One region of the Mycobacteroides chelonae genome, then DNA from elsewhere that is predicted to be linked to it. Evidence: riboswitches for the same ligand, from Rfam matches in the RefSeq annotation. Region 1 holds a riboswitch; the other holds the start of a gene.
The links. A riboswitch is a leader RNA that binds a small molecule or an ion and turns the genes downstream of it on or off. The one in region 1 is predicted to bind cobalamin.

Region 1 (5,338 bases):
TCGATCGGTGACCGCCAGCGCCAGGGCGGCGTACGCGATTGATGTGGTGGCGAAGCAGTCCTCGCAGACCCACAGCTGGTCCAGCCCGGCGGCATCGGCTGCACGCGCGATGTCAGGGAGTCGCTCTGGTGGGAGCGATGGCGGCACCATCAAGCCTAGGGAGGTGAGCGAGCTCATGAAGTCACCCTAGCCGTAGAAGTCGCCAGTCTTCAGAATCCCTTGTCTCGCAGATAGTTCGCAAGAGTGACGATGGCGTCCGGGTTGCGCGGTCCCTCGACCAGCGCGGCGTACGGCAGCACGAGGAAGTTTCCGTCGCGGACCGCTTGGGTGTGCTTCATGAGGGGCTGCGCCTTGAGTAGGTTGATCTTTGCGTTCGCGGTGTTGTTAGGGCCCACCCCGTAATCGCAGATGATGATCACCTGCGGATCGCGCTGGGCGGCGGTCTCCCACGCGGAGGTAGTCCAGCTGTCATCGAGATCTGCGAAGACATTTTGGCCACCGGCCTTCTCGATGATCTGTTGTGGTGCGGCTTTCTTGCCGGAGGTGAATGGTTCGGCCTCACCGCTGTCATACAGAAAGACGCGTGCGGGTGGCTGGCCGTGCGGAACACGTGACTGCACGTCGTCGATCGTCTTGCGGTAGTTGGCGATCAGTGATGCCGCACGGTCCTGTACCCCGAAAATGGCTCCGAGATTGGTCAGGTCCTCATAGAGGGCATCGAGGGGCGGCTTGATACCGCGCCGCACGGTTCCGGGCTGACGGCATGCCTCGGTCAACTGATAGGGCACCGACCCGATGGAACGCACCCAATCGGGGGTGAGCCCGGAGGTTTCGTTGAATCCGTAGCTCCACCCGGCGAACACGAGGTCGGGGCGCGCGGCTTGCACGGCTTCACGGGTGAATCCCTGGCCCAGGTTGGTGGTGGATCCGAACTGTGCCTTCCACGGCGAGCTTTCGACGTCGCGATCCTGTCCGGCGTCGATGAAGTAGCCAGCCATCCGGTCCTGCAGGCCGAGTGCGAACAGGAGTTCGGTAACCCCGGTGTCATTACTGACGGCTCGGGTGACTGGCACCGAAACATCCAGTGGTGCACCGCAATTTTCGACAGAAACCCGTGTTGTTCCGGGGCTTTGCGCCTCGATGGTCGCGCAGCTGGCCGATAGTAGCGACAGTGCGAGCGCCAAACCGGTGAGTGCCTTCATTCCTTATCCTGCCTCTCTGGCTGAGCATCGAAGATGATCTGTGGGACGCCGCTTCGTGGATGGGCGATGACGTGGCAACCGATGCCGAACCAGCGGCCGATGGACTCGGTGGTAATGACCTGGTCGGGTGATCCCGACAGCACCACATGTCCCTCGGACATGACATGGATCGTGTCGCAGTACTGTGCCGCGAGATTGAGATCGTGTAGTGCGGCGATGACGGTAATGCCCAGTGTCCGAGCCGAACTGAGTATCGAGTATTGATGGCGCACATCCAGATGATTCGTCGGCTCGTCCAGCACCAGGACGTGCGGCTGTTGCGCGAGAGCGCGGGCTATGAGAACTCGCTGACGTTCCCCGCCGGAGAGGGAACTGAACTTGCGGTGGGCGAGTGCGGTCACGTCCGCCGTCTCGGTGGCCTCCGTGCAGATGCGTCGGTCCAGTTCGGAGGTGCCGCGCAGGGACGTGCCGTGCGGTAACCGACCGGTGGCGATGACTTCGGCAGACGTGAAATCGAAGTCCAAGGACATGTCCTGGGTGAGTGCCGCCACCTGACGAGCGTTCTCCCGCATGCTGATTGCCCGCACCGATACGCCACCGACTGTGACGTCACCGGTGGCTGGAGCAAGTGCGCGATAGAGGCAGCGCAGGGTCGTCGACTTACCACTGCCGTTAGGGCCGACGATGCCGACGAACCCACCGGCCCCGACCTCGAGGTCAATGCCGGAAACGATCCGAGTACCCCCGATATCGACCGACACATTCCGGTAGGTGACGTCCATCAGCCCACCGCTCCCGCGGACATCGCGCGGCGACGCATCAACCCGACGAAGACGGGCACCCCGACTGCGGCCGTGATCGCGCCCAGGGGCAGTTCTTGCGGCGGAATCGCGGTCCGCGCGATGAGGTCGGCGGCCACAAGGAAGCACGCGCCCAGCACCGGAGCCACGATCAGGACCCGGCGATGGTCCGCCCCGACCAGCAGCCGTGCCGCGTGTGGAATGACCAGCCCCACGAATCCGATTGCTCCGCAGATGGATACAAAACATCCCGTCATGGCGGCGGACAACACGAACAGTGACACCCTGAAGCGGCCGGCATGTAAACCCAGCGACGCGCTCACCTCGTCACCCATGGCGAGGGCGTTGAGCTGGCGCGCGAGCCCCGCAACGCATAGGAAGCCGATCACGGTCGCCGCCAGCGCCACCGGCACCTTGTCCCATGACGACGCCCCCAAGCTGCCGAGCAGCCAGAACATCACACTGCGCGCCGCTTCGCCGTTCGGCGCCAAGAACACCAGCACTGTTGTCACCGCGGACAGGCCGTACCCCACCGCAGTGCCCACCAGCACCAGCCGCAGAGGTATCAGACCTTGTGGGGTACGGGCGATTTGGTAGACAAGTGCGGTTGCTGCAAGCGCCCCCAATGAGGCCGAAAGGGAGAGTGCGTACACCCCGAGGGTGCCAAGTACCCCGTAGACCACGACCGCGGTGGCGCCTACCGAGGCGCCCGAGGAGATGCCCAGAACGTACGGATCGGCAAGTGCGTTGCGGACCATGGCCTGTACGAGCACACCCACCACCGCCAGCCCCGCACCGACGAGGATCGCGAGAATCACCCGCGGCAGCCGGGACTCGACAACGATGCGGTAATTCGCCGCGTCGGTGGCCGGCACCGAGCCGCCGGTCGCGCCTGCCCAGAGGAAATGCAGACAGTCGCGCCATGGCACGTCGGCGGTGCCGAAGGCGAGTGCCGTCACCGACAGCAGCAGTAGTGCTGCCAGACCGCCGACCGCTGCCAGGAACACCGGCCGTCCGTGCTGTGCTGCGAGCATCGATCTTCCTGCGTCGTCGGGTCGCCGACACTTCGGGCATGACGGATACGCCGCATAGGCACTACCCACCAGGCGGGCCCTCGGCACTGGCGAATGACCGCACCAGGAGGTGCGGCCGCGTTGGCAGGTCTTCGGACTCGTGGACTCGAGGCTCATCTACGAGCCTCACCTACCGGCGGCCGCTTCCCGGGTACTTGACCCAGTGCTTCTAGTGCCGCTGTCGTTTCCACATACCGCTGCGGGGCAGTTCCGGACTCACACCGGATTCCCTCTTGCGATCTCCAGGAGCGCTTCTTGGTGCTCATGGAGAAACCAATGCGAGGCCAAAACTATCACTCGAAGGCGCAGACCAGCCGCGTCGACTAAGCTCAGTTCGTCCTTCGACAGGACGGGAACCTGGTGTGATCCCAGGACGGTCGCGCCACTGTAAAAGTCAGACCCCGACCTGTCGATTCCAGAAGACGACGATCGGACCCGGGACGCGGTATCCCGAAAAGGAGCAATATGGCACACACAACGTCCGCCAGCCATCCGGTTGCGGTGTCGATTCCCCAGGCTGCGCTGTGGTTGAGCGTGACTACCCTCTTTGGGCTGCTCGCCTATTACTTCATCGGCATCGACCAGGGTGCGGTGTCGATCTTCGGTAGCGATATGCACGTTCATGAGTTCGTGCATGACGCCCGCCATCTGCTCGGTTTCCCCTGCCACTAGCAGCGGACCGAATACATGGAAAAGTCAATAATTTTGCGCGGCTTGGGCTTCGGCGCATTGGGTGGCTTGCTGTCCTTCATCTTCGGATGGATCTTCGTCGAGCCCGTCATCAACAGGGCCATCTCCTACGAGGAGGGCCGGGGTGAGGCGCAAGCCGCGCTCGATGAGGCGGCCGGCGTTCACGCCCATCATGAGGGCGCGGAACTGTTCAGCCGTTTCGCGCAGGCAAATGCGGGTTTGGCGCTCGGTGTCATCGGATTCGGAATCGCGATGGGCGCACTCTTCGCGGTGGCGTACGTGGTGGCGATCGGACGGGTCGGCAATCTCAGTCCGCGCGCACAGGCTCTGGCGGTCGCCGGTGGTCTGTTCCTGGTGCTGTATGTGGTGCCGTTCCTGAAGTTCCCGGCCAATCCGCCGGCAGCAAGCGCCGAGGGCACCATAAAGGAGCGCACCGGGTACTTCGTGCTGATGATTCTGGTCGCGGCGATCGCACTCGCGGTCGCGCTGTGGGTGGGCCGAAAGCTATCCCAGCGCGTGGACACCTGGACGGCCACGCTCGCGGCCGCCGCGGTGTTCGTCGTGCTGGTGGGGCTCGTCATCGCGGTCACGCCCGGATTTGTCGAGGCGCCGCAACCGCTGCTCGATGCGGACGGGAAGATCGTCTATCCGGGGTTCCCGGCGCATGACCTGTATCTGTTCCGGCTGTACTCGTTCACGACGCAGGCCATCATGTGGGCGACGATCGGTATCGGATTCGCCACGGTGATCGGGCGTAAGCCCGTCAACTCCGAGGCCGCCGTCACCGGCTAGCCAGCGCTCATCCCAGCTTCTTGAAGACGCCCTTGGCCAGGCCGATCACCCACCCGGCCGCGCCAGGGCCGAATGCGCGGTCCCAATTGAGTTGGAAGCTCACCACATACGGCTGATGGTGGCGATCCTCGGCGTACCAGCTGAACGTCAGGTCACCGGGCAGATTGCCACCCTTGGCAGCGATGTAGCGCCAGTTCTCGCTGTGTAGGTCGATACCGGGTTCCGCGGACAGAATGTCGCGGACCGGGGCGGCCGCACCTACGGCGACCTTCTGCAGTGCCGCGTGCACGCGGCAGATGTCCTCGGCGTTGCCGTACCACTCGATGCCGAATTTCGATGCGGGCGTGGTGGTCCGCTCCGGATCCAGCTTGTAGTCGTGGGTGTCCGCCTCGGCGAGCATCTGACCACGCTGTGCGGGTGTGGTGGCGTCCTTCCATTGCTGGCGGACATCCGGTATGCCCCAGCCGATGTTGAACAGCTCGTGCATGGTGGGGAAAGGGGTCATCGATGCCGGGTCATGGTGCCCGCCGTCTGCGAGGGCCTTTTCGATCGCCTGGCGACCCAGGCGGTTGATCAGCATGTCGGTGCCCATGTTGTCGCTCACCGAGATCATTTTCTGAGCGGCGGTGCGCACCGAGACGGTTGAGCCCGTCGGCAGCTTGTCCATCGAGCTTCCGAGCGCCTTGCCGCGATCGGTGACGGTGAGTTGGTCATCCCACTTGAGGGTGCCCGCGTTGATCGCGGTACCGGTGGCCAACAGTACGTAGAGCTTGAAAACCGA
Region 2 (5,338 bases), 810 kb from region 1:
CGGATACAACCAAACAGGCCATCGCGCAGTACCGGCCGATCTACGAGGCACGCCTGGCGCAGATGGCCAAGCTCAAGGACCACCCGAAGGCCGTTGGCAAGTTTCCTTCCTTCGAATCCATCGAGGACGCGGCGGATCGCGGCCCGGTGCTGGCCGGTTCGCCGGAACGCGTGGCCGAGAAGATCATTCAGTGGCATGAGGCCTTCGGTCACGAGTTCCAGTCGATTTCGTTGAGCCCCGAGGCCGACTTCGAGGAGCAGAAGGACACCCTGCGCCGATTCGCCGAAGAGGTGGTCCCGCTGGTGAAGTCGGAGATCACGTCGACGCTGTGGAGCGCGCAGGACGCGCAGCGGGCCAAGGGATTCACCGCAGTCTGAGGGGCATCCGTCGCGAGCAGCGCCTGTTGACCCCGGTGCAGCGGGGATGCAGGTGGGTGTGAGCACGTTCTTGCCCAAAACTAGAACATGTTCTAACGTCGAGCGAAGTGCCTGATCGGCGACTATTCACTCAAGGAGCGCGATGCCTGACTCATTTGACCCGCTGCACGGGTCGATCAACTCCGGGCACCTGCTGGTCGCCGCGCTGAAAAAGAATGCGAGCGCGCCCGCGCTGGTGCTCGGGGATGTCACGCTCACCGGCGCCCAGATGGCCGACGAGATCAGCAAGTACATCCAGGCCTTCACCGCGCTGGTGCCCGATCCGACCGATGGTCAGGGCATGCTGGCCCTCAATCGCCCCGAGGTGCTGTTGGTGATCGGCGCGGGGCAGCTGCTGGGCACACGGCGTACCGCGCTGCATCCGCTCGGGTCGCTCGACGACCATGCCTACGTGCTGGCCGACGCCAAGATCACCACACTTGTCATCGACCCCACGCCGCAGTTCGTGGAGCGTGCCGCCGCCCTGGTGGAGAAGGTGCCGACGCTGACCCGCGTGCTGACGCTCGGGCCTGTGCCCGCTGAGCTGGCTGAGGTGGGGCATGACCTGGTTGCCGCGGCCGCAGGCTTCGAGGCGAGGCCTTTGGTTCCGATCAACTTGTCGCCGGATCACATCAACGGCCTTACCTACACGGGTGGCACGACGGGCAAGCCCAAGGGCGTCATCGGAACCTCACAGTCGATTCTCACCATGACGCAGATCCAGCTGGCCGAGTGGGAGTGGCCGGATCGCCCCAAATTCCTGATGTGCACCCCGCTTTCACATGCGGGGGCGGCTTTCTTCATGCCGACCCTGATGAAGGGCGGATCGATGTTGGTGCTGCCCAAGTTCGACGCGGGCGCCGTGCTGGCGGCAATCGAGGAGCACAAGATCACCGCCACCATGCTGGTGCCGTCGATGATCTATGCGCTGCTGGATCACCCGGATTCTCAGACCCGCGACCTGTCGTCGTTGCAGACGGTCTACTACGGCGCCTCGGCCATCAACCCGGTACGGCTCGCGGAGGCGATCAAGCGATTCGGGCCGATCTTCGCGCAGTACTTCGGCCAATCCGAAGCGCCCATGGTGATCAGCTATCTGGCCAAGGGCGATCACGACACCCAGCGGCTCTCCAGCTGTGGCCGGCCCTCGGCGTTCCTGCGCACGGCGCTGCTCGACGAGAACGATCAGCCGGTGAAGCAGGGTGAGCCCGGCGAGATCTGTGTGGCCGGTCCGCTGGTGGCGGGTGGCTATTGGGGGCTGCCCGAACAGACCGCCGACACGTTCAAGAACGGCTGGCTGCGCACCGGCGATGTCGCACGCGAAGACGAGGACGGTTTCTGGTTCATCGTCGACCGGACCAAGGACATGATCGTCACCGGTGGTTTCAACGTGTTCCCACGAGAGGTGGAAGACGTTGTCGCCGAGCATCCCTCGGTGGCGCAGGTCGGCGTCATCGGGGTGCCCGATGAGAAATGGGGCGAGGCGGTGACGGCGATCGTGGTGCTGCGTGCGGATGCCGACCACAGCGGCGACGCGGTGTCCAAGATGACGTCCGAGATCCAGTCCGCGGTCAAGGACCGCAAGGGTTCGGTGCAGTCACCCAAACACGTGATCGTCGCCGACTCGTTGCCGCTGACCGCGCTGGGCAAGCTCGACAAGAAGGCCCTGCGCCAGAAATACGCCACGGTCTAACTCTCGCGGGCGAGAAGCTCCCGGGCGCTGGCCCGGACAAACTGGCGCAGCCACGGCGCGGGCTCGCCCCTGTTGGGCAGGTGACGGCGCACCGCTGCGTACGGCATGTCGATCAATGCGAACATCGTTTTGTCGATCAGTTCGGGAGTGATCGCGCCGAACCGATGCCCGGTGTACTCGCGCAACGCCGTGCGGACCCGTGAGTTGAGTGTCGTGAGCTCCGCGGCGAGGGTGTCGGGCCAGTGCGCGACCAAATCGGCCTTCTCGTACTGGAGTAGCAGCTGCGCCTCGTTGCGGTTCGCCGCCGTCCAATCGAAGGCGTGGTCAATGGTCGCCGTAAGTGCATCGTCGAGATCCGGCAGACACAGGGCCGCGAGTATCCCGTTCTGATAGCGGGCGATCGATCGCAGCCAGAGCCGGGCCATGAGCTCGTCACGGCTGGCGAATCGGTGATAGATCGAACCCGACGGTGCTCCGAGGATGCGTCTGATGGCGGAGGCGGTGGCCGCTGGTGGGCCGCCCGAGGTCACCAGGGCCAGCGCCGCGTCCAGGATGTCGTCCGCGGTGTACTGCGCTTTACGCCCCACGGCGCCGGACCATGCTCGTGCCCTGAGCAACCGCAACCAGCTTGGTTTTGCCGTCGTGACCTTCGACGGAGATTTCGCAGCGGCCCAGCGCCTTGGTGCGGCCGGCGCTGACCAGCGAGGCATCCGCGAGCAGTCGCACCCCATCGCCCGCTGGGGACACGTACTCGATGGTGTATCCGCTGGTCACAATGTCCGCACCCAAACCAAGGGCGCAGGCGTAGGTGATCGCGTTGTCGGCGAGATAGCTCAATACGCCGCCGTGGATGAACCCGTTCTGCTGCCGCAGCTCGTCACGGATATCAAGTGCGAGCCGGATTCCGGACTCATCGACCCGGCACACGGATGCGCCGAGGAGGCGACTGAAGGGCTGCGCATCGAGCACCCGCTGAGCCTGGTCCAAGGTGATCACGATATTAGAGAATAGTCGCTAATATTTGTGTTGGATAGCGCGCATATGATGAGAAACGCAGCTGGTCTGCTGGTAGTGGCACGGGTTTTATCCGAGCCGTTATCAGCATCGAGTGCCGGGCCCTCGGGTCCGGCATAAGAGGGAACCCGGTGAGAATCCGGGACTGTCCCGCAGCGGTATGCAGGAACGACAGTCGTCATATGCACTGGGTTGAGCACCAAGAAGCCTGGGAAGCGGCGGCCAGTAGGAAAACCTGAGTCCGGGTAACGCCTGTAAGTCCGAAGACCTGCCAGCTGTGCCGGGTGCGCCGCACCCGGCGGATCATCGCCTCGCGGAATGGGCGTATGGCCGAGGCGGTTTCACCGAGCAGATATCTGTCGCGGTGGTTCCGTGCTCGGTTCTTCGTCCCCGGGCGGTGGCTACCCCGCTGTTGATGAAGGACTAATTCATGACTGCTCAACCTTTGACCGCCACCACGCTCGGATCCGCGCGTATCGGCCCGCGGCGTGAACTCAAGAGGGCTACCGAGAGCTACTGGGCCGGACGTACCAGCCGTACCGAGCTCGAAACTGTCGCCGCAGGGCTTCGGCGCGACAATTGGACCGCTTTGGCGGCCGCCGGGCTCGACTCCGTACCGGTGAACACCTTCTCGTACTACGACCAGGTGCTGGACACCGCGGTGCTGCTCGGAGCCCTCCCGCCCCGTGTCGCCGGTATCGCCGATGAGCTCGATCGCTACTTCGCCGCCGCTCGCGGCAATGATGATGTGACACCGCTGGAAATGACCAAGTGGTTCGATACCAACTACCACTACCTGGTGCCGGAGATCGGGCCGGACACGAAGTTCGAACTGAACCCGGCCAAGCTGTTCGGAGAGCTGAAAGAAGCTCAGGCGCTGGGCATTCCGGCACGTCCGGTCGTCGTCGGTCCCATCACCTTCCTCGCGTTGAGTAAGTCAGTCGACGGCGCCCCCGCGCCCATCGAACGGCTCGACGAGGTGGTGTCGCTGTACGAGCAGCTGTTGGTGCAGCTCGCTGAGGCAGGCGTCGGCTGGGTGCAGATCGATGAGCCGGTGCTCGTCACCGACATCCTGCCGAATGGTCCCGAACTGGCCGAGCAGGTGTATGGCCGTCTCGGCACGGTGGCCGATCGCCCCGCGATCCTGGTCGCCACCTACTTCGGGGACCTCGGTGCCGCACTGCCGGCGCTGGCACGTACCCCCGTCGAGGCGATTGCCGTCGACCTGGTCTACGGGTCCGCATCGGGTGTGGCCTTGGTGCCAGAGCTGGCCGGAAAGACCATCGTCGCGGGCGTTGTCGACGGACGAAACATCTGGCGCACCAACCTGGAGTCCGCGCTGGGCACTCTGGGGACGCTGTTGGGATCCGCCGGTGCCGTCGCAGTGTCCACGTCCTGCTCGACATTGCATGTGCCCTACTCGCTGGAACCGGAGACCGAACTCGATGACCAGCTGCGCAGCTGGTTGGCGTTCGCCGACGAGAAGGTCAAGGAAGTTGTGGTGCTGGCGCGGGCACTGGGTGGGGCGCGCGACGCTACCGAGTTCGCGGCGTCGAATGCGGCTGTCGAATCTCGCAAGACGGATCCGCGTCTGAACAACGGCCAGATCCGTGCGCGTTTGGATTCGATTCTGGCGGCTGGTATTTCACGTGGCGATGCCGCCGAGCGTCGCCGCAGCCAGGACGAGCGCCTGCAGCTGCCCGAGCTGCCGACCACCACCATCGGGTCGTTCCCGCAGACAGTCGAGATCCGCAAGGCCCGTCAGGCCCTGACCAAGGGCGAGATCGACGAGGCCGAGTACGTGCGGCGGATGCGTGCCGAGGTTGCCGATGTTATTGCGCTACAGGAGAAGCTGGGCCTGGACGTGCTGGTCCACGGCGAGCCAGAACGCAACGACATGGTGCAGTACTTCGCTGAGCAGCTCGACGGATTCTTCGCCACCCAGAATGGCTGGGTTCAGTCGTACGGCAGCCGCTGCGTGCGCCCACCCATCCTGTACGGCGATGTCGCACGGCAGAACCCGATGACCGTCGAGTGGGCCACCTACGCCCAGTCGCTGACTCCCAAGTACGTCAAGGGCATGCTGACCGGGCCGGTAACCATCCTCGCGTGGTCGTTCGTTCGTGATGATCAGCCGTTGGCGGATACCGCTAACCAGATCGCACTGGCCATCCGGGACGAGACGGTGGATCTGCAGGACGCCGGGATTGCGATC

Region 2: another riboswitch for cobalamin. It lies ahead of metE (5-methyltetrahydropteroyltriglutamate--homocysteine S-methyltransferase); the one in region 1 lies ahead of HBA99_RS02540 (FecCD family ABC transporter permease).

What each region holds. Positions count from the first base shown of each region.
Region 1 covers NZ_CP050145.1:508,564-513,901, forward strand. The annotation lists gene HBA99_RS02525 (LLM class flavin-dependent oxidoreductase) at 1-177, opposite strand, end outside; gene HBA99_RS02530 (ABC transporter substrate-binding protein) at 210-1,202, opposite strand; gene HBA99_RS02535 (ABC transporter ATP-binding protein) at 1,199-1,984, opposite strand; gene HBA99_RS02540 (FecCD family ABC transporter permease) at 1,984-3,036, opposite strand; cobalamin riboswitch at 3,142-3,368, opposite strand; gene HBA99_RS02545 (CbtB domain-containing protein) at 3,541-3,747, shown strand; gene HBA99_RS02550 (CbtA family protein) at 3,763-4,557, shown strand; gene HBA99_RS02555 (serine hydrolase) at 4,565-5,338, opposite strand, start outside.
Region 2 covers NZ_CP050145.1:4,762,203-4,767,540, reverse strand. The annotation lists gene HBA99_RS23405 (LLM class flavin-dependent oxidoreductase) at 1-377, shown strand, start outside; gene fadD8 (fatty-acid--CoA ligase FadD8) at 520-2,109, shown strand; gene HBA99_RS23395 (TetR/AcrR family transcriptional regulator) at 2,106-2,696, opposite strand; gene HBA99_RS23390 (PaaI family thioesterase) at 2,686-3,105, opposite strand; cobalamin riboswitch at 3,199-3,413, shown strand; gene metE (5-methyltetrahydropteroyltriglutamate--homocysteine S-methyltransferase) at 3,554-5,338, shown strand, end outside.